3 regions of the Leclercia pneumoniae genome follow, and region 1 is predicted to be linked to each of the others. Evidence: predicted binding sites of a transcription regulator. Region 1 holds the regulator's gene; each other region holds the start of a gene.
The links. Region 1 encodes Fur, which represses iron uptake genes when iron is present. Its sites were predicted from a motif close to ATAATAATGAGAACNACTATCAA; they were not measured.
Positions count from the first base shown of each region.

Region 1 (6,513 bases):
CCCGGCGAAAGAAGATATCGAGTACGTAGAATCCATTAAGAACGACGTACAATGGTTGGGCTTCAACTGGTCTGGCGACATCTGCTACTCCTCTAACTATTTTGATCAGCTTTACGCCTACGCGGTTGAGCTGATCAATAAAGGCCTCGCCTACGTTGACGAACTCTCTGCTGACGAAATCCGCGAATACCGTGGCTCCCTGACCGCTCCGGGTAAAAACAGCCCGTTCCGCGATCGTAGCGTGGAAGAGAACCTGGCCCTGTTTGAAAAAATGCGCGCCGGTGGCTTCGAAGAGGGTAAAGCCTGTCTGCGTGCCAAAATCGATATGGCCTCGCCGTTTATCGTCATGCGTGACCCGGTGCTGTACCGCATTAAGTTCGCGGAACACCACCAGACCGGGAACAAGTGGTGCATCTACCCGATGTACGACTTCACCCACTGCATCAGCGATGCGCTGGAAGGTATTACGCACTCCCTGTGTACGCTGGAGTTCCAGGACAACCGTCGTCTGTATGACTGGGTGCTGGATAACATCACCATCCCTGTGCATCCGCGTCAGTACGAGTTCTCTCGTCTGAATCTGGAATACACCGTGATGTCCAAGCGTAAACTGAACCTGCTGGTTACCGACAAGCATGTTGAAGGCTGGGATGACCCACGTATGCCGACCATTTCCGGTCTACGTCGTCGTGGTTATACCGCGGCTTCTATTCGCGAATTCTGTAAACGCATTGGGGTAACTAAGCAGGACAACACCATTGAGATGGCCTCTCTGGAGTCCTGTATTCGTGAAGATCTTAACGACAACGCACCGCGCGCAATGGCCGTTATCGATCCCGTGAAGCTGGTGATCGAAAACTACCCGCAGGGTGAGAGCGAGCAGGTCACCATGCCTAACCATCCAAACAAACCTGAGATGGGCAGCCGTGATGTGCCGTTCAGCGCTGAGATCTGGATCGATCGTGCAGATTTCCGTGAAGAAGCGAACAAGCAGTACAAACGCCTGGTGCTGGGTAAAGAAGTGCGCCTGCGTAACGCCTACGTAATCAAAGCAGAACGCGTTGAGAAAGACGAACAGGGTACCATTACCACCATTTACTGCAGCTACGATGCAGAGACCCTGAGCAAGGATCCTGCCGATGGCCGTAAAGTGAAGGGTGTTATCCACTGGGTGAGCGCTGCTCATGCACTGCCGGTAGAAATTCGCCTTTATGACCGTCTGTTCAGCGTACCTAACCCAGGCGCTGCGGATGACTTCCTGGCAACCATCAACCCGGAATCGCTGGTCATCAGACAGGGTTATGCGGAGCCTTCTCTGGCGAATGCTGAAGCTGGCAAAGCCTACCAGTTCGAGCGTGAAGGTTACTTCTGCCTCGACAGCCGCTACGCAACGGCAGACCATTTGGTCTTTAACCGTACCGTGGGGCTGCGTGATACCTGGGCCAAAATCGGCGAGTAATCAGGTCAACCACAAACAAACGCCGCTTCTGCGGCGTTTTTTTTTGCTTATCGATCAGGATTTTATTTATTAGCCGCTTTAACCCCTCGCGAAATTAGTGGTCAATGAGCTGCTACTTTTTTTATAAAATAAACTTACTCATTCCCTAAAAAATGTACTTTTAGAAAGATTAAAGATAATAATTATTCTTAACTATCGATTTTTACTTGAATTTATTATGAAAATATCTGGCTTCTGTTGAATGTTTCAAAACACTACTGATTATGTGCACTTCGTCATAATCCTGCATTTTCCTCTCTTAAAAGCATTGATAATTCGCGTCGCGAAAAATAGTCTAAAGGCGGTGGCAATTTCGGGGATATTTCCAGCCACCGTGACCGCAGGTCTTTTTTATTTTTACGCCGCTTAAGGCGTTTTTAAATCGTCAATGAGGAATACATTATGCGTACGTTTAATGGCAAACGTAGTGCGCTGTCGCTGGCTATCGCCGGTATCACAGCCATGTCAGGTTTTGTGGTCGCCCCTCAGGTGCAGGCCGCCGGTTTTATCGATGACTCTACTCTGACGGGCGGCATCTATTACTGGCAGCGCGAGCGCGACCGTAAAGATGTTACCGATGCGGATAAATATAAAACCAACCTTTCTCATTCGACCTGGAACGCCAATCTCGATTTCCAGTCGGGTTATGCGGCCGATATGTTTGGTCTGGATATTGCAGCGTTCACCGCTATTGAAATGGCAGAGAATGGCGACAGCGCCCATCCAAACGAAATTGCCTTCTCAAAAAGTAATAAAGCCTATTCTGAAGACTGGTCCGGCGATAAGAGCGGGATCAGCCTCTATAAAGCCGCGGCGAAATTTAAATATGGCCCGGTCTGGGCGCGTGGCGGTTATATTCAGCCAACCGGTCAGACACTATTAGCCCCGCACTGGAGTTTTATGCCCGGTACCTATCAGGGTGCCGAGGCCGGAGCCAACTTTGATTACGGTGATGCCGGTGCGTTGAGCTTCTCTTACATGTGGACGAACGAATATAAATCGCCGTGGCACATCGAAATGGATAAGTTTTATCAAAATGATAAAACCACCAAAGTGGATTATCTTCACTCCTTCGGCGCGAAATATGACTTCAAAAATAACCTGGTGCTGGAAGCGGCATTTGGCCAGGCGGAAGGCTATATCGATCAGTACTTCGCCAAAGCCAGCTACAAACTGGATATTATCGGCGGCCCACTGACCACCACTTATCAGTTCTACGGTACGCGCGATAAAGTCAGCGACGGCAGCGTTAACGATATTTATGATGGCACCGCATGGCTGCAGGCGCTTACCTTCGGCTACAAGGTAGGGCAGGTGGATTTACGCCTCGAAGGGACCTATGTGAAGGCCGACGGGCAGCAGGGTTACTTCCTGCAACGTATGACGCCAACCTACGCCTCCTCTAATGGTCGACTGGACGTATGGTGGGATAACCGTTCTGACTTCAACGCCGATGGCGAAAAAGCAATCTTCTTTGGCGCTATGTATGATCTGAAAAACTGGAACCTGCCAGGCTGGGCGGTGGGAGCATCTTATGCTTACGCCTGGGATGTAAAACCGGGCGATATGGCGACCCCAGACGCCTATTACGATCCTAACTACCGTCTGAAAGAGTCTGCTTACAGTCTGGACGCGATTTATACCCTGCAGGATGGGCGTGCGAAAGGCACCATGTTTAAGCTGCACTTCACCCAGTACGACAACCACTCCGACATTCCGAGCTACGCTGGTGGCTATGGCAACATCTTCCAGGATGAGCGTGACGTGAAGTTTATGGTTATCGCACCGTTCACCATTTTCTGATGCGCATCGCGCAGACTGGAGCAAAGAGTATGTTGAAAAAAATGGTTCTTGTGGCCGTGCTGGCCTCGGGGCTGGCGGCTTGCGCCCACTCTCCGGCACAGAAAGAGGATTCACGCCTGAAAGAGGCTTACAGCGCCTGTATTAATACGGCGCAAGGCTCCCCGGAAAAACTGGAGGCCTGCCAGAGCGTGCTGAACGTGCTAAGGAAAGAGAAAGCACATGAACAGTTTGCTACGCAGGAGAACGTTCGCGTAATGGATTATCAGGCCTGTATACAGGCGCGTAAAACAGGTAACGATCAGGAAGTGGCAAAACGCTGCGATAAAATCTGGCAGGAAATACGTAACAACAACGCACAGTAAGTGGTTGTTATCATACCCGGTGGCGCATTCATCTGCGGCACCGGTTTTTTTTGCCTTCTGATGGGCAAAAAAAAGCCAACCGTCAGGTTGGCTCAGAGTACGAGAAGTGATTAACGGGCGTCGTGCGCGTGATCGTCTTCGCGGCAATCGCCTTCAGCACAGTGACCATACAGGTAGAGGCTGTGGTTGGTCAGACGAATGCCATGACGAGCGGCGATTTCGCGCTGACGTAATTCGATGGAATCATCACTGAATTCGATCACTTTGCCGCAATCCAGGCAAATCAGGTGATCGTGATGGTGCTGCTGAGTCAGTTCGAAAACAGACTTGCCGCCTTCGAAATTGTGACGGGTTACAATGCCGGCGTCATCAAACTGGTTCAGAACACGATAAACGGTAGCCAGACCAATCTCTTCGCCCATGTCGATAAGACGTTTATATAAGTCTTCCGCACTGACATGATGGTTTACCGGTTCCTGAAGTACTTCCAAAATTTTAAGACGAGGAAGCGTGACTTTCAGCCCGGCCTTCTTTAATGCGGTATTGTTGTCAGTCATGCGGAATCTGTCCTGTTGCTAAACGATTCACTTCAAACAGAGAAGTGACAGAAAATGCAGTTGAGATAATGCGTCTCATTATAGAACTGCCATGCTTAAATGAAAACTGCAAGCCTCAAGCAAAGTATGCTTATAAAAACGTGGTGCTGCCAACAAAGTTGTTATCAAGCTACCCCGTTTGACCTGGATCATTGTACAGGTATGAAAGCAAAAGTTAAAAATTTGTAGCAATTATTTTGATTGATATTACCTATCAATACAGCGCAGCGTCATCGCTGCGCTGTATTGCAATCAGGCATTGATAATGGCGTCGAGCTGCAGCTCTTCACGAATCTGCTTAACCCATTTATCAACGCGCTCTGCGGTCAGCTCTGGCTGACGATCTTCATCGATGGCCAGGCCCACAAAGTTATTATCATCCGCCAGACCTTTAGAGGCTTCGAAGTGATAGCCCGCCGTTGGCCAGTGACCCACGATCACGGCGCCGCGTGGTTCGATGATGTCGCGAATCGTACCCAGGGCATCGCAGAAGTACTCTGCGTAGTCTTCCTGATCCCCACAGCCGAAGAGGGCAACCAGCTTACCGGTGAAGTCTACCTCTTCGAGGGACGGGAAGAAGTCATCCCAGTCACACTGCGCTTCGCCGTAGTACCAGGTCGGGATGCCCAGCAGCAGAATATCGTAGCCTTCCAGATCTTCTTTGCTGCTTTTAGCTATGTCATGAACATCGGCAACGTCTTTACCCAACTGTTTTTGAATGTTTTTTGCGATGTTTTCCGTGTTACCGGTGTCGCTGCCGAAAAAAATGCCGATGATAGCCATGAGTAAAATAACCTCTTGAAACTTAATAGTATGGTGGCGCAAATTGTCCACGGATAAGGGCAATCATAGCAGAACAGAGAAGCCTGCGGAAACTGCTATCGCGCAGGACTGCACTCTGTGCTACATGAAAACAAGAAGAAGGGGATTTTTCTGACTTAGGCTTTGCCGTGCAGCTGTTCCAGCTGCAGCATCAGCATCTCTTCGATAAGTTCGCTACGGCTCATCTCCCGGGCCGCGGCCAGTTCGTTCAGGGCATCTACGGCGTCAGCGTTCAATTTTAACTCGACGCGTTTAAGCCCACGACTTTTATCGCGTTTAAGTTGGTTGCGCTTATTGATGCGCAGCTGTTCATCGCGCGAAAGCGGATTGGTTTTCGGTCGTCCCGGGCGACGCTCATTCGCGAACAGATCTAGTGTCGTGCGGTCCGTTTGTTCTTTGGCCATGATTTTGAGACTTCGGGGGAAACAAAGACGCCCTGCTAAAGCCCGGGCGATAAGCGCGCCATCATACATCACCGAAAACAGCACGCCAACGACTGGTCGCCCCCAGACGACCGGTCGCTTTCTTTTTAATCAATTTTTTAATCAATTCTCGCCTTCAGCGAGGTAACGACGGATGGCACGTAGCACGGCATCAGGTTTTTCAGCATGAACCCAGTGTCCTGCCCCCGCAATGACATGCGCCCGGGCCTGAGGGAATTGCGCCAGAAGTGCTTCACGGTAAGCCTCGGTAACGTAAGGTGAGTTGCCACCGCAAATAAAGAGCGTCGGATGCGGCCAGACCGGAACGGTCTGCCAGCCCACAATATTGGCATATTGATCCCACAACACAGCAACATCGAAGCGCCAGGCGCCATCAATAAAGGATTTCAGCAAGAACTGCACCACCCCCTCTTCATCGAGATGCTGGCGCATAATCGCAGCGGCCTGCTGGCGTGTCGTCACCGCTGCGTCCGTGACCGCATTGATAGCAGCAAAGATCTCATCATGACGACGTACTTGATAATTAACCGGCGCCACATCAATGACCACCAGCCCCGCAATGCGTTCCGGGGCCAGCGCCGTCAGCGCCATCACCGCTTTGCCGCCCATCGAGTGGCCAATCAATACGGCTTTCTCAATGTTGTGCGCATCCAGCGTGTCCAGCAGATCCTGAGCCATCGCGGCGTAGGTCATTTCAGAGGAACGAGGCGACTGACCGTGGTTACGCATATCCACCTGCAGGATATCGTGATCGGTGACTAAATCCCGCGCCAGCACGCCCAGGTTATCCAGGCTACCAAACAGACCGTGAACCAGAACAACGGGAGAATTATTGTGCGGCGATTGTGCAGATTGCGCTCGGGTATTTAATTTCATGGCAAAGTTCTTTTTTTACGGATGTCAGGTTAGGGTATTATGTTGACCATTCTGCCGCCCGGCTGCAAGGAAACAGTTTAATCTGACTTTTGCCGCCACTCAGGTTTGACGCT
Region 1 is NZ_CP071383.1:1,230,330-1,236,842, forward strand. Features, by position in the region: gene glnS (glutamine--tRNA ligase) at 1-1,459, shown strand, start outside; gene chiP (chitoporin ChiP) at 1,901-3,301, shown strand; gene chiQ (ChiQ/YbfN family lipoprotein) at 3,334-3,663, shown strand; gene fur (ferric iron uptake transcriptional regulator) at 3,774-4,220, opposite strand; gene fldA (flavodoxin FldA) at 4,512-5,042, opposite strand; gene ybfE (LexA regulated protein) at 5,198-5,485, opposite strand; gene ybfF (esterase) at 5,627-6,400, opposite strand.

Region 2 (6,513 bases), 1.7 Mb from region 1:
TTCGCCTGGCGGCGCAGCACAGCGCGGATACGCGCCAGCAGTTCGCGCGGGTTAAACGGTTTTGGAATGTAGTCGTCGGCGCCGATCTCCAGCCCTACGATACGGTCAACTTCTTCCCCTTTCGCCGTCACCATAATGATTGGCATCGGGTTGCTTTGACTGCGCAGACGGCGGCAAATAGACAGGCCATCTTCGCCCGGTAACATCAGATCCAGTACCATCAGGTGGAAGGATTCACGGGTCAACAGGCGGTCCATCTGTTCGGCGTTGGCTACGCTACGAACCTGGAAGCCCTGCTCGGTCAGATAACGCTCAAGCAGCGCGCGCAGGCGCATGTCGTCATCTACCACCAGAATCTTATAATTCTCTTGCATTGTGTGTACTCCCAAAGGTTCGGATACTCTTGAAGAACGTATTCTAAAAAAGTGCGCGTCTACGACCAGCTAATTCTGGTATAAATTCTAGTCGAAATTGTTACAAAGCATATTTAACAGCAGCTTATCTGCATAATCCATCACATAAATCATTATTAATCCTGTCTGTTACGCTCAGTGATACCTAATGTGCGTAAATGAGACAGGCCAGGTAGTAAGGCAAGATGATGAAAACGCCCCTGATCACCCGCGAAGGGTATGAGAACCTCAAGAAAGAGCTGGATACCCTGTGGCGCGAAGAGCGCCCGGAAGTGACTAAAAAAGTGACCTGGGCGGCTAGCCTGGGCGATCGCAGTGAAAATGCGGACTACCAGTACAACAAAAAGCGGTTACGCGAAATCGACCGCCGGGTGCGTTACCTGACCAAATGCCTGGAGAACCTGAAAATCGTCGATTACTCCCCCCAGCAGGAGGGCAAAGTCTTCTTTGGCGCCTGGGTTGAAATTGAAAACGACGACGGCGATCTCAAGCGTTTTCGCATTGTCGGCTACGATGAAATTTTTGGTCGTAAGGATTACATCTCCATCGACTCCCCCATGGCCCGCGCGCTGTTGAAAAAAGAGGTAGGGGATATCGCCATCGTCCACACCCCTGCGGGTGAAGCGAGCTGGTACGTGAATGAGATCCAGTACGTTAAATAGTCCGAGAGCACCCTCCCCGGCTGGCATTTTGCGGTGCCAGCCCGTATAACTATCCCCCTGATTTTTGATCCACAAGATGAACCAATCATGATGAAAGAGTCGCTCTGCCGCATTATTGCGGGTGATATTCAGGCCAGAGCCGAACAGGTAGAAGCTGCCGTTCGCCTGCTTGACGAAGGGAACACCGTGCCGTTTATTGCACGTTATCGTAAGGAAGTCACCGGCGGCCTGGATGATACCCAGTTGCGTAACCTGGAGACCCGTCTGGGCTACCTTCGCGAACTGGAAGACCGACGTCAGGCGATCCTGAAATCCATCGGCGAACAGGGAAAGCTGACCAGCGATCTGGAAAAAGCCATCAATGGCACCCTGAGCAAAACGGAATTAGAAGATCTCTATCTGCCCTACAAACCGAAGCGCCGCACGCGTGGGCAGATTGCGATCGAAGCGGGCCTTGAGCCGCTGGCCGATCTGCTGTGGAACGACCCCTCGCATGACCCGGAAACAGAAGCCGCCAAATTTATCGACGCCGACAAAGGGGTGGCGGATACCAAGGCCGCGCTCGACGGAGCACGCTACATTCTGATGGAGCGTTTTGCCGAAGATGCCGCCCTGCTCGCCAGGGTGCGTGATTATCTCTGGAAGAATGCCCACATTGTTGCCACCGTGGTGGCAGGGAAAGAGGAAGAAGGCGCGAAATTCCGCGACTACTTCGATCACCATGAGCCGATTGCTACCGCCCCTTCTCACCGTGCGCTGGCGATGTTCCGCGGCCGCAACGAAGGTGTGCTGCAACTCTCCCTGAATGCTGACCCGCAGTTTGACGAGCCGCCAAAAGAGAGCCATTGCGAGCAGATCATTGCCGATCACCTCAATCTTCGCCTGAACAACGCCCCGGCGGACAGCTGGCGCAAAAACGTGGTGAGCTGGACCTGGCGCATCAAGATCTTAATGCACCTCGAAACCGAACTGATGGGCACCGTGCGCGAACGCGCGGAAGACGAGGCGATCAACGTCTTCGCCCGTAACCTGCACGACCTGCTGATGGCTGCGCCTGCTGGCCTGCGCGCGACCATGGGTCTCGATCCGGGTCTGCGTACCGGCGTGAAAGTGGCCGTGGTTGACGGCACCGGCAAGCTGGTTGCCACCGATACCATCTATCCACATACCGGCCAGGCCGCGAAAGCCGCCGTTGCGGTGGCCGCCCTGTGCGAGAAATATAACGTCGAGCTGGTGGCGATTGGCAACGGCACGGCGTCGCGTGAAACCGAGCGTTTCTACCTTGACGTGCAGAAGCAGTTCCCGAAAGTGACGGCGCAGAAAGTGATCGTCAGCGAGGCGGGCGCCTCCGTCTATTCCGCATCTGAACTGGCGGCCCAGGAGTTCCCGGATCTGGACGTTTCTCTGCGCGGTGCGGTCTCTATCGCCCGTCGTCTGCAGGATCCGCTGGCGGAGCTGGTGAAGATTGACCCGAAATCCATCGGCGTGGGCCAGTATCAACACGACGTCAGCCAGACGCAGCTGGCGCGTAAGCTGGATGCGGTGGTGGAAGACTGCGTAAACGCCGTTGGCGTAGACCTGAACACCGCCTCGGTTCCTCTCCTGACCCGCGTGGCAGGCTTAACCCGCATGATGGCGCAAAACATCGTCGCCTGGCGTGACGAGAACGGCCAGTTCCAGAATCGTCAGCAGTTACTGAAGGTCAGCCGCCTGGGGCCTAAAGCTTTTGAGCAGTGCGCGGGCTTCCTGCGTATTAACCACGGCGACAACCCGCTCGATGCCTCCACCGTTCACCCGGAAGCCTACCCGGTTGTGGAGCGTATTCTGGCCGCCACCCAGCAGGCGCTGAAAGATCTGATGGGCGACAACAGCGCGCTGCGCAACCTGAAGGCCGTCGATTTCACCGACGAGCAGTTCGGCGTGCCGACGGTCACCGACATCATCAAAGAGCTGGAAAAACCGGGCCGTGACCCGCGTCCTGAATTTAAAACCGCCACCTTTGCCGACGGCGTCGAGACCATGAACGACCTGCTGCCGGGCATGGTGCTGGAAGGCGCGGTAACCAACGTCACCAACTTTGGCGCGTTTGTAGATATTGGCGTCCATCAGGATGGCCTGGTTCACATCTCTTCGCTGGCGGATAAGTTCGTGGAAGACCCGCACACCGTAGTCAAAGCAGGCGACATCGTGAAAGTGAAGGTGCTGGAAGTGGATCTGCAGCGCAAGCGTATTGCCCTGACCATGCGTCTGGATGAGCAGCCGGGCGAGACCAACGCGCGCCGTGGCAACGGCGGCGCTCGCGATCAGCAGCGTCCGGCAGCCAAAGCGGCGAAACCGCGCGGGCGTGACGCACAGCCGGCGGGTAATAGCGCGATGATGGATGCCCTGGCGGCAGCCCTGGGTAAAAAACGCTAAACCTCTCTACCCTCTCCAGCCGGAGAGGGTATTTAATCCTGTAATAGTATTGCTTTATTCCTCACCCTTTATTTCATTCTGAAACCGATTGCACATCCGTTATTAAACTGTAATTTATCACTCCATTAACAAATAAGTCATTTTTCCCACGAATCGAATATTCATTAAATATTGAGCAAGGTCAAACAGCCCGCAAATTAATAGCGCTATGCACATTTCGTCACAGTTTGAATATTGCTGGTAGTAACCATTCTCATTATCATTGCATCTGTTTATTATTTCACCTCAGTGTAAGTAGGCACTATGCAATTCACTCCAGACAGTGCATGGAAGATCACCGGATTCACGCGTGAAATCAGCCCGGCTTATCGACAGAAACTCCTGTCATTGGGCATGTTGCCGGGGTCCTCGTTCCAGGTCGTGCGGGTAGCACCTCTGGGCGATCCCATACATATCGAGACGCGCCGGGTGAACCTGGTGCTGCGCAAAAAAGATCTCGCATTCATTGAAGTCGAAGCCATGCCTCAATAATCCGCCAGCCGTCACCACGAGTTTTGAAAAATGAATAAATTAACCATTGGCTTAATTGGCAATCCAAATTCCGGCAAAACCACATTATTTAATCAATTAACTGGCGCACGTCAGCGCGTGGGAAACTGGGCGGGCGTTACGGTTGAACGAAAAGAGGGACAATTTTCGACGACGGATAATAATGTCACTCTGGTTGACCTGCCGGGTACCTATTCTCTTACCACTATCTCGTCGCAAACCTCGCTCGATGAACAAATAGCTTGTCACTATATTTTGAGCGGCGATGCGGATTTACTGATTAACGTGGTGGATGCCTCTAACCTCGAGCGCAATCTCTATCTGACATTACAGCTGCTGGAGCTTGGGATACCCTGCGTGGTGGCGCTGAACATGCTCGATATTGCGGAGAAACAGAAAGTCCGCATCGATATCGACGCGCTGGCCGCGCGCCTCGGCTGCCCGGTGGTGCCGCTTATCTCTACCCGTGGTCGTGGTATCGATGCCCTGAAGCTGGCCATTGACCGTCACCAGAAAAACAGTGACCTTGAGCTGGTGCATTACCCTCGCCCGCTACTGCGCGAAGCCGATCGGCTGGCGCAATTCATGGACCCGACGATGCCGCAAAAACAGCGCCGCTGGCTTGGTCTGCAGATGCTGGAAGGAGATATCTACAGCCGCGCCTTTGCCGGCAATGCCGCCCAAAAACTGGAGGCGTCGCTGGCCCATCTCAGCGAAGAGCTGGATGACCCGGCCCTGCATATCGCCGATGCCCGCTATCAGAGTATCGCCGCCGTCTGCGAAGTGGTTAGCAATACCCTGACCGCTGAGCCCAGCCGCTTCACCGCTGCGGTAGATCGCATTATCCTCAACCGCTTCCTCGGTCTGCCCGTCTTCCTGCTGGTGATGTATTTGATGTTCTTGCTGGCAATCAACATTGGCGGGGCGCTGCAACCGCTGTTTGACGTCGGCTCGGTGGCAATCTTCATTCACGGTTTGCAATGGCTCGGCTACACCCTGCACTTCCCCGAATGGCTGACCATTTTCCTCGCCCAGGGGATTGGCGGCGGGATCAACACCGTTCTGCCGCTGGTTCCCCAGATTGGCATGATGTATCTGTTCCTCTCCTTCCTGGAGGACTCTGGCTACATGGCCCGCGCGGCTTTTGTGATGGACCGTCTGATGCAGGCGCTGGGTCTGCCGGGCAAATCCTTCGTGCCGCTGATTGTCGGCTTCGGCTGTAACGTCCCGTCGGTGATGGGGGCGCGAACCCTGGATGCGCCACGTGAACGTCTGATGACCATCATGATGGCACCCTTTATGTCCTGCGGCGCGCGTCTGGCGATTTTCGCCGTCTTTGCGGCGGCGTTCTTCGGCCAGCAGGGAGCGCTGGTGGTCTTCTCGCTGTACGTGCTCGGGATTGTGATGGCTATTCTTACCGGCCTGATGCTGAAGCACACCATTATGCGTGGCGAAGCGTCGCCCTTCGTGATGGAGTTGCCGGTCTACCACGTCCCGCACCTGAAAAGCCTGTTGATTCAAACCTGGCAGCGTCTTAAAGGCTTCGTGGTGCGCGCCGGTAAAGTGATCGTGGTGGTCAGTATTTTCCTTAGCGCCCTGAATAGCTTCACCCTCAGCGGAAAAGCGGCCGATAACATCAACGACTCCGCGCTGGCCTCCGTCAGCCGCGTCATCACGCCGCTGTTCAAACCCATCGGTGTGCATGAGGATAACTGGCAGGCCACCGTTGGGCTGTTTACCGGTGCGATGGCTAAAGAGGTGGTCGTCGGAACACTGAACACGCTCTACACTGCCGAAAACATTCAGGAAGAGGCCTTTAACCCGGCGGAATTTCACCTCGGTGACGAGCTGTACAGCGCCGTGGATGAAACCTGGCAGAGCCTGAAAGAGACCTTCAGCCTGAGCGTGCTGGCCAACCCCATCGAAGCCAGCAAAGGCGACGGTGAAATGGCGACCGGCGCCATGGGCGTGATGAGCGAGAAATTTGGCAGCGCCTCGGCCGCCTACAGCTATCTGATCTTCGTTCTGCTCTATATTCCGTGCATCTCGGTTATGGGGGCGATTGCCCGCGAGTCCAGCCGCGGCTGGATGGGCTTCTCCGTACTGTGGGGGCTGAACATCGCGTATTCGCTCTCTACGCTCTTCTATCAGACGGTCAATTTCAGCCAGCATCCGCAGTTCAGCCTGGTCTCTATTCTGGCGGTGGTGTTGTTCAACGTGGTACTGCTTGGCATGCTGCGCCGGGCGCGCAGTCGTGTGGATATTAACCTACTGGCGACACGTAAAACGCCGGCTCACTGCTGCGACAGCCCGGCAGAAAGTTGCCACTAAGGAGCGCAATATGGCATCGATGATTGACGTTCGGGATTTACTGGCGCTCCAGGGAAGAATGGAGGCGAAACAGATCGGTCTTCGTCTGCATACCCCGCAGGCGCTGGTGGATGCCATGCTGCACCGTCTTGAGGCGATGGGTA
Region 2 is NZ_CP071383.1:3,971,301-3,977,813, forward strand. Features, by position in the region: gene ompR (osmolarity response regulator transcription factor OmpR) at 1-374, opposite strand, end outside; gene greB (transcription elongation factor GreB) at 602-1,075, shown strand; gene JZ655_RS19365 (Tex family protein) at 1,163-3,490, shown strand; gene feoA (ferrous iron transporter A) at 3,794-4,021, shown strand; gene feoB (Fe(2+) transporter permease subunit FeoB) at 4,052-6,370, shown strand; gene feoC ([Fe-S]-dependent transcriptional repressor FeoC) at 6,381-6,513, shown strand, end outside.
Region 2: the regulator Fur is predicted to act here: its motif matches at 3,731-3,753, upstream of feoA (ferrous iron transporter A).

Region 3 (6,513 bases), 2.0 Mb from region 1:
GCTGGATGTGATGGAGCGCCCGCTGGATGCCCGCATCCTGGGCAAGCAGATCATTCGTGAAATTCTGTATCACGTGCTGCTGGGGCCGGGCGGCGGCGCGTTACTGGCGCTGGTCAGCCGTCAGACGCACTTTAGTCTGATCAGCCGGGTGCTAAAACGGATCGAGAGTCAGTACACCGAAAACCTGAGCGTTGACCAACTGGCCGCCGAGGCAAACATGAGCGTTTCGGCGTTTCACCATAACTTTAAATCGGTGACCAGCACCTCGCCGCTGCAATATTTAAAAACCTATCGTCTGCATAAGGCGCGGATGATGATGATCCACGATGGCATGAAAGCCAGCGCGGCGGCGATGCGCGTAGGGTATGAGAGTGCGTCGCAATTTAGCCGCGAGTTTAAGCGCTATTTTGGTGTCACGCCGGGGGAAGATGCGGCCAGAATTCGTATGATGCAGGGGATGTAACACCCTCTCCTGTTGGAGAGGGCGACATCAGGCGCGGCAGTATTTTTTGCGGATCACCACGACCAGGGTACCGATTAAGCCCGCCACCAGAAGAAACAGAGGCAGAATCATCAGGAAGGTCATCACCTGATCTTCGTGTCGTTTCACGAATGGAATCATGCTCAGGGCATAGCCAAAGGTGGTGACGACCCCAACCCACAGCAGGGCACTTAACCAGTTAAAGAACTGGAAACGGCGATTCGACAGGCCTGAGATCCCCGCCATCGTCGGCAACAGGGTGCGGACAAAGGCCAGAAAACGCCCGGCCAGCAAGGCCAGCAGGCCATGTCGATCAAACATGCAGGTGGCGCGCTGGTGATATTTATGTGGCAACTGCGCCAGCCAACTCTTCACAACCCGTGTATTGCCCAGCCAGCGACCTTGCAGATAGCTCAGCCAACAGCCGAGGCTGGCGGCGGAGGTCAAAATCACCATCGTGGGGGCGAAGTCCATAACGCCTTTGCCAATTAGCGCGCCTGCCAGAAGCAGCAGGCTGTCACCGGGTAAAAACGAGGCTGGCAGCAATCCATTTTCGAGAAACAGCGTTGCGAACATAACAAAATAGACAATCCCGACGATATGCGGGTCTGCCAGCGCTGCAAAATCGTGTTGCCAGAGCGCGGCAATAATTTCCTGGATGACAGCCATGGACTTTCCTGTGGAACAGCATGTATCGGTCTATTGTACTCCCATTTTCGCGCGCGGGGGTTGATCCCGGGCGCAACAAATACAGACATTTCTGCTGGTGGTGTGCAAAAAGAGGTCCAGGAGTCGTTTACAGCCCGCACTCTACACGATGCGCTCGAATCCTGCTGCTAAATCGGCAATTAAATCGTCCACGCTTTCCAGCCCAATGTGCAGACGGATCAGGGTGCCGGTAAAGTCGACATCGCCGCCGGGCCGCAGTGCCTGGATCTGCTCTGGCTGGTTTGGCAGGATCAATGATTCAAAGCCGCCCCAGGAGTAGGCCATGCTGAACAGCGTAAAGTTATCCAGGTAGTTAGCCAGCTCGTCGTCAGTCAGCCGTTTTTTCAATATAAAGGAGAAGAGGCCGCTACTGCCCGTAAAGTCACGTTGCCAAAACTCATGGCCCACGCTGCCCGGCAGTGCCGGATGGTTGACCCGCTCAACTTGCGGATGTCGCGCCAGCCACTGTGCCACCAACAGGCTACTTTCATGGTGCTGACGCAGGCGCACCGCAAGCGTACGCAGGCCACGGCTGGTCATATAGGCGGTATCGGCATCGACCATCTGCCCCATCAGATAGGCATTTTCGCGCAACTGTGCCCAGCAGCGTTCATTGGCGACTGCCGTGCCAATCATGCCGTCGGAATGTCCAATCAGGTATTTCGTGGCGGCCTGGATAGAGATATCGATACCGAAGTCCAGGGCCTTAAACAGCACTCCCGCCGCCCAGGTGTTATCAATCATGATAATGGCATCAGGCGCTTTACTGCGCACCGCCTTCACGATGGCGGGAACATCATGTACTTCCATGGTGATGGATCCCGGCGATTCCAGGAATACGATGCGCGTATTCGGTTGAATACGTTCCGCAATCCCCGCCCCGATGGAGGGATCAAACCAGTCGGTAGTCACTCCCAGCTTGCTCAGAATTTTGGTACAGAAGTCCTGACTCGGCTCGTAGGCGGTATTGGTCATCAGGATGTGATCACCCTGTTCGACAAACGCCAGTATCGTGTTGGCCACGGCCGCCGCGCCGCAGGGGAAGAGGGCACAACCTGCGCCGCCTTCCAGTTCGCACATGGCTTCCTGCAATGAGAAGTGGGTCAGGGTGCCGCGGCGTCCATAAAACAGCTCACCGTTGGCACGGTTACGGGTGGCCTGTTTTTTGGCCTCGACGGTATCGAAGACTAAAGAGGAGGCGCGCTGAATGACGCTGTTAACGGAGCCGAGGGTATATTTTTTACTGCGTCCCGCCTGAACGAGGGCGGTATCAAGATGCTTCTCTGTCATGTTCGCGCAACCTGTTTTATACGTCTGGACGTCCAGACTATCATGAAAGTAAAAGTGTGTGCCTTCTTGCTGGAAGAATAAACAGATAATTTTTTAAAATAGGGCGATGAAAGTTTTCCCTGCGTAAGCGCAAGGAAAAAACGGGCAAATTCATGCAGTATGCAAATACTAATGAGAACTACTATCAATTCGGAGATATTTTGATATTATTATGCTCAGAATTTGTGATTTGCGTCCTGGAGATACAGAGTGGGTAATAATTTGATGCAGACGGACCTCTCCGTCTGGGGCATGTACCATCATGCTGACATCGTGGTTAAGATTGTGATGATCGGCCTGATTCTGGCGTCCGTTGTCACCTGGGCCATCTTCTTCAGCAAGAGCGTGGAGCTCATCAGCCAGAAGCGTCGCCTTAAGCGCGAACAGCAGCAGCTGGCTGAAGCCCGCTCTCTGGACCAGGCCAGCGATATGACCTCCGCCTTCCACGCGAAAAGCCTGACCAGCCTTCTGGTTAATGAAGCTCAGAACGAGCTGGAACTCTCTGCAGGCAGTGAAGATAACGAAGGTATTAAAGAGCGTACAGGTTTCCGCCTGGAACGTCGCGTTGCTGCCGTGGGCCGTCATATGGGACGCGGTAACGGCTATCTGGCGACCATCGGGGCGATTTCGCCGTTCGTAGGTCTGTTCGGTACCGTCTGGGGCATCATGAACAGCTTTATCGGTATCGCTCAAACCCAGACCACTAACCTGGCGGTGGTAGCACCGGGTATCGCAGAAGCGCTGCTGGCTACGGCTATCGGTCTGGTTGCGGCAATCCCGGCCGTGGTTATCTATAACGTCTTTGCCCGCATGATTGGCAGCTACAAAGCCACGCTGGGCGATGTCGCCGCACAGGTTCTGCTGCTGCAAAGCCGTGACCTGGACCTCAACGCCAGCAATGTTAAGCCGGTACATTCCTCGTCGAAACTGCGTGTAGGTTGATTGTATGGCGATGCGTCTTAATGAAAATCTGGACGATAACGGTGAAATGCATGAAATCAACGTAACGCCGTTCATCGACGTTATGCTGGTTCTGCTTATTATCTTCATGGTTGCTGCGCCGCTGGCGACGGTAGACGTGAAGGTGAATCTGCCGGCCTCCTCCAGCCAGCCGCAGCCGCGTCCGGAAAAACCGATCTACCTGTCCGTTAAGGCAGATAAATCGATGTTCCTGGGCAATGACCCGGTGACCGATGCGTCTGTGATCCCGGCGCTCGACGCGCTGACGCAGGGCAAGAAAGACACGACGGTCTTCTTCCGCGCCGATAAAACCGTCGACTATGAAACCATGATGAAGGTAATGGACACGCTGCACCAGGCGGGTTATCTGAAGATTGGTCTGGTCGGCGAAGAGAAAACGGCAGCGAAATAAAAGTAAAAAGGCAACGTCAGTTGCCTTTTTACTTATCAGCTTCCTCTCCCCGTGGGAGAGGGCTGGGGTGAGGGCATCAGTCCGCACAGAACCCAAAACAAAAGGCAACGTCAGTTGCCTTTTTGCATATCAGCTCCCTCTCCCTGTGGGAGAGGGCTGGGGTGAGGGCATCAGCCCGCACAGAAGCCATAACAAAAAGGCAACGTCAGTTGCCTTTTTGCGTATCAGCTCCCTCTCCCTGTGGGAGAGGGCCGGGGTGAGGGCATCAGCCCGCAGAGGGGTTATGCCAGATGTTCCCCGCCGCATACCCCATGCACTTCTGCGGTAACATAGCTAGATTCCTGACTTGCCAGATAAACATATACCGGCGCCAGCTCTGCCGGCTGACCGGCACGTTTCATCGGCGTTTGCTGACCAAACTGCGGGATTTTCTCCTGCGGCTGGCCGCCACAAATCTGCAGCGCTGTCCAGATTGGACCCGGTGCCACCACGTTCACGCGAATCCCTTTCTCAGCCACCTGCTTCGCCAGCCCGCGGCTGTAGTTAAGGATCGCCGCCTTGGTAGAGGCGTAATCCAACAGGTGTGGACTTGGCTGATAAGCCTGGATAGAGGAGGTAGTAATGATGCTCGCACCGGCTGGCAACAGCGGCAGCGCCTCCTGCGTGATGTAAAAGAGGGCCAGCACGTTCACCGCGTAGGTCTCTTTAAATTGTTGGGTAGTCAGGTCGGCAATGTCCTCGACCGCCGTCTGTTTCCCCGCGACCAGCGCCAGCACGTCCAGTCCGCCCAGCGCCTCATGCGCTTTATGCACTAGCGAGCGGGCAAAGCTCTCATCGCTCAAATCGCCGGGTAACAGCACCGCTTTGCGGCCAGCCTCTTCAATCAGCTGCTTAACTTGCTGCGCATCCTCTTCTTCGGCAGGCAGATAGTTAATCGCCACATCCGCCCCTTCACGCGCGTAAGCAATGGCGGCAGCACGCCCGATGCCGGAGTCGCCCCCTGTCACCAGTGCCTTACGATTCTGAAGTCGGCCGCTGCCTTTATAGCTCTGCTCACCGCAATCGGGTACCGGATCCATTTTCGACTGAACGCCCGGCGCAGGCTGCTTCTGCTGCGGATACTCGCCGGTGTAGTACTGGGTGGTTGGGTCCTGAAGTTCGGTTTGATTCTTAGCCATAACTGCGCTCCTTGTTTGCGTAGAGAGAATCTAAGCTTAGGAGAATCAACTGCACTCTGAGAAATATTCAGGATAATCCTTAAGTTTTTTTACAACGGGAAGCGAAGCGGTAGACGTTAGTCGGGCGAGTGGGTGACGCAGAAAAGGTGGTCAGACAGGGTCGTTTTGCTGATGCTTTGCCAGATACTCCTCGTCGAGCGCGACGGTAGTGACGCAAGAGGCGCGATAGCCCCCATCAGCAAGTTTACGCGTAATGCGCAGGGTGGCCGTTTCGCGGGCCAGCAGATACTGATAGTTGCTCTCCAGTCGGGCCATAATTTTATCTTTCAGCGCGGGCTGGCGTTCAATTATGGCGCTGAGAGTGGCGCCGTAGATCTCTTCTTTGACCTGCAGGGGATAAATTTCCCGACGATTATGCCACTTCAGACGAACCAGCGCGGCCGGAATCGATACCAGTTCTTTGGCGATGCGCGCCATCTCTTCATTTTTGATCATTTTAAGCGTGTCGAGATTCTGCTTTAAGATAAACTCGTCGCTATTTTTATCATCTAAAGTCAAATATACATTGTTATTATCAACTTCTTTCATTTTATTCGTCCTCAAGTTGATAAAAAAGGGGCGTTTCCTTTTCGCAGGTAATTAAATTAAGCCAAATTTCATTACCCGCTTCATTTATTTCTTCGGTCTTTTCCGCCAATATTTGACTTAGTTCCTGCGCGTCAATTTCCCCTTCAGCTTGCAGGTCGTTTAGCAGGCGGGCAAAGGTCTCGATTTTAAAAACGCGAAATAAACGGTCTTTAATATGACGGTCATGCTCTTCCAGCAACATATTGCGTGACTGACCATTGCGGGTTACGCCAATTAATATATCTGGCGCATAATCAGCGAGCGTTCTTTTCCCCTTAGTTAAATTAGCGTCAGTTTCTGCTTCCGCCTGTTTCGGCTCCACTGAAGAAATGTGAAACCTGGACGGAACCAGATTCTCAGGCAGCATTTATATGTCCTTTAAATTCAACGGGGTGAGGTTGTTCGAAGCGTGAGATTCGTTGACAATAACATGAGGCAAATTTAAAATCAAAAAAAATGGAGCCTCTCATGAACAGCATTTTTTATACTGTCATTACATTGTTATTGCTTACTGCGGTTGTTCTTGTATTGATGCGCGATTTCAATAAAAGCAGCGATGATGCAGTCGGGCAGGCCTCGCCGCCGCCGCCGCCTCTGTCCAAAGAGGAGGGGGAGGACCATTTTTCGCTGTTAATGAATGCCATTACCCCGGTGTGGTATTGGCGGGTTAATCATGAATATATTGATTTTCTCCATGCCACAATTAAACGAATGAACATGGCGGAATTAAATAGTATTCCCGGCTTGTTTGACGCTCAACGCCGTTGTAGCGATCTCAACTCGGCGGTCTACAAATATTACGATAATATCAAAAAGCG
Region 3 is NZ_CP071383.1:3,623,935-3,630,447, reverse strand. Features, by position in the region: gene JZ655_RS17595 (AraC family transcriptional regulator) at 1-463, shown strand, start outside; gene yghB (DedA family general envelope maintenance protein YghB) at 491-1,150, opposite strand; gene metC (cystathionine beta-lyase) at 1,292-2,479, opposite strand; gene exbB (tol-pal system-associated acyl-CoA thioesterase) at 2,729-3,460, shown strand; gene exbD (TonB system transport protein ExbD) at 3,465-3,890, shown strand; gene JZ655_RS17570 (SDR family oxidoreductase) at 4,172-5,068, opposite strand; gene JZ655_RS17565 (cytoplasmic protein) at 5,219-5,656, opposite strand; gene JZ655_RS17560 (hypothetical protein) at 5,658-6,062, opposite strand; gene JZ655_RS17555 (ESA_00282 family adhesion-associated protein) at 6,164-6,513, shown strand, end outside.
Region 3: the regulator Fur is predicted to act here: its motif matches at 2,645-2,667, upstream of exbB (tol-pal system-associated acyl-CoA thioesterase).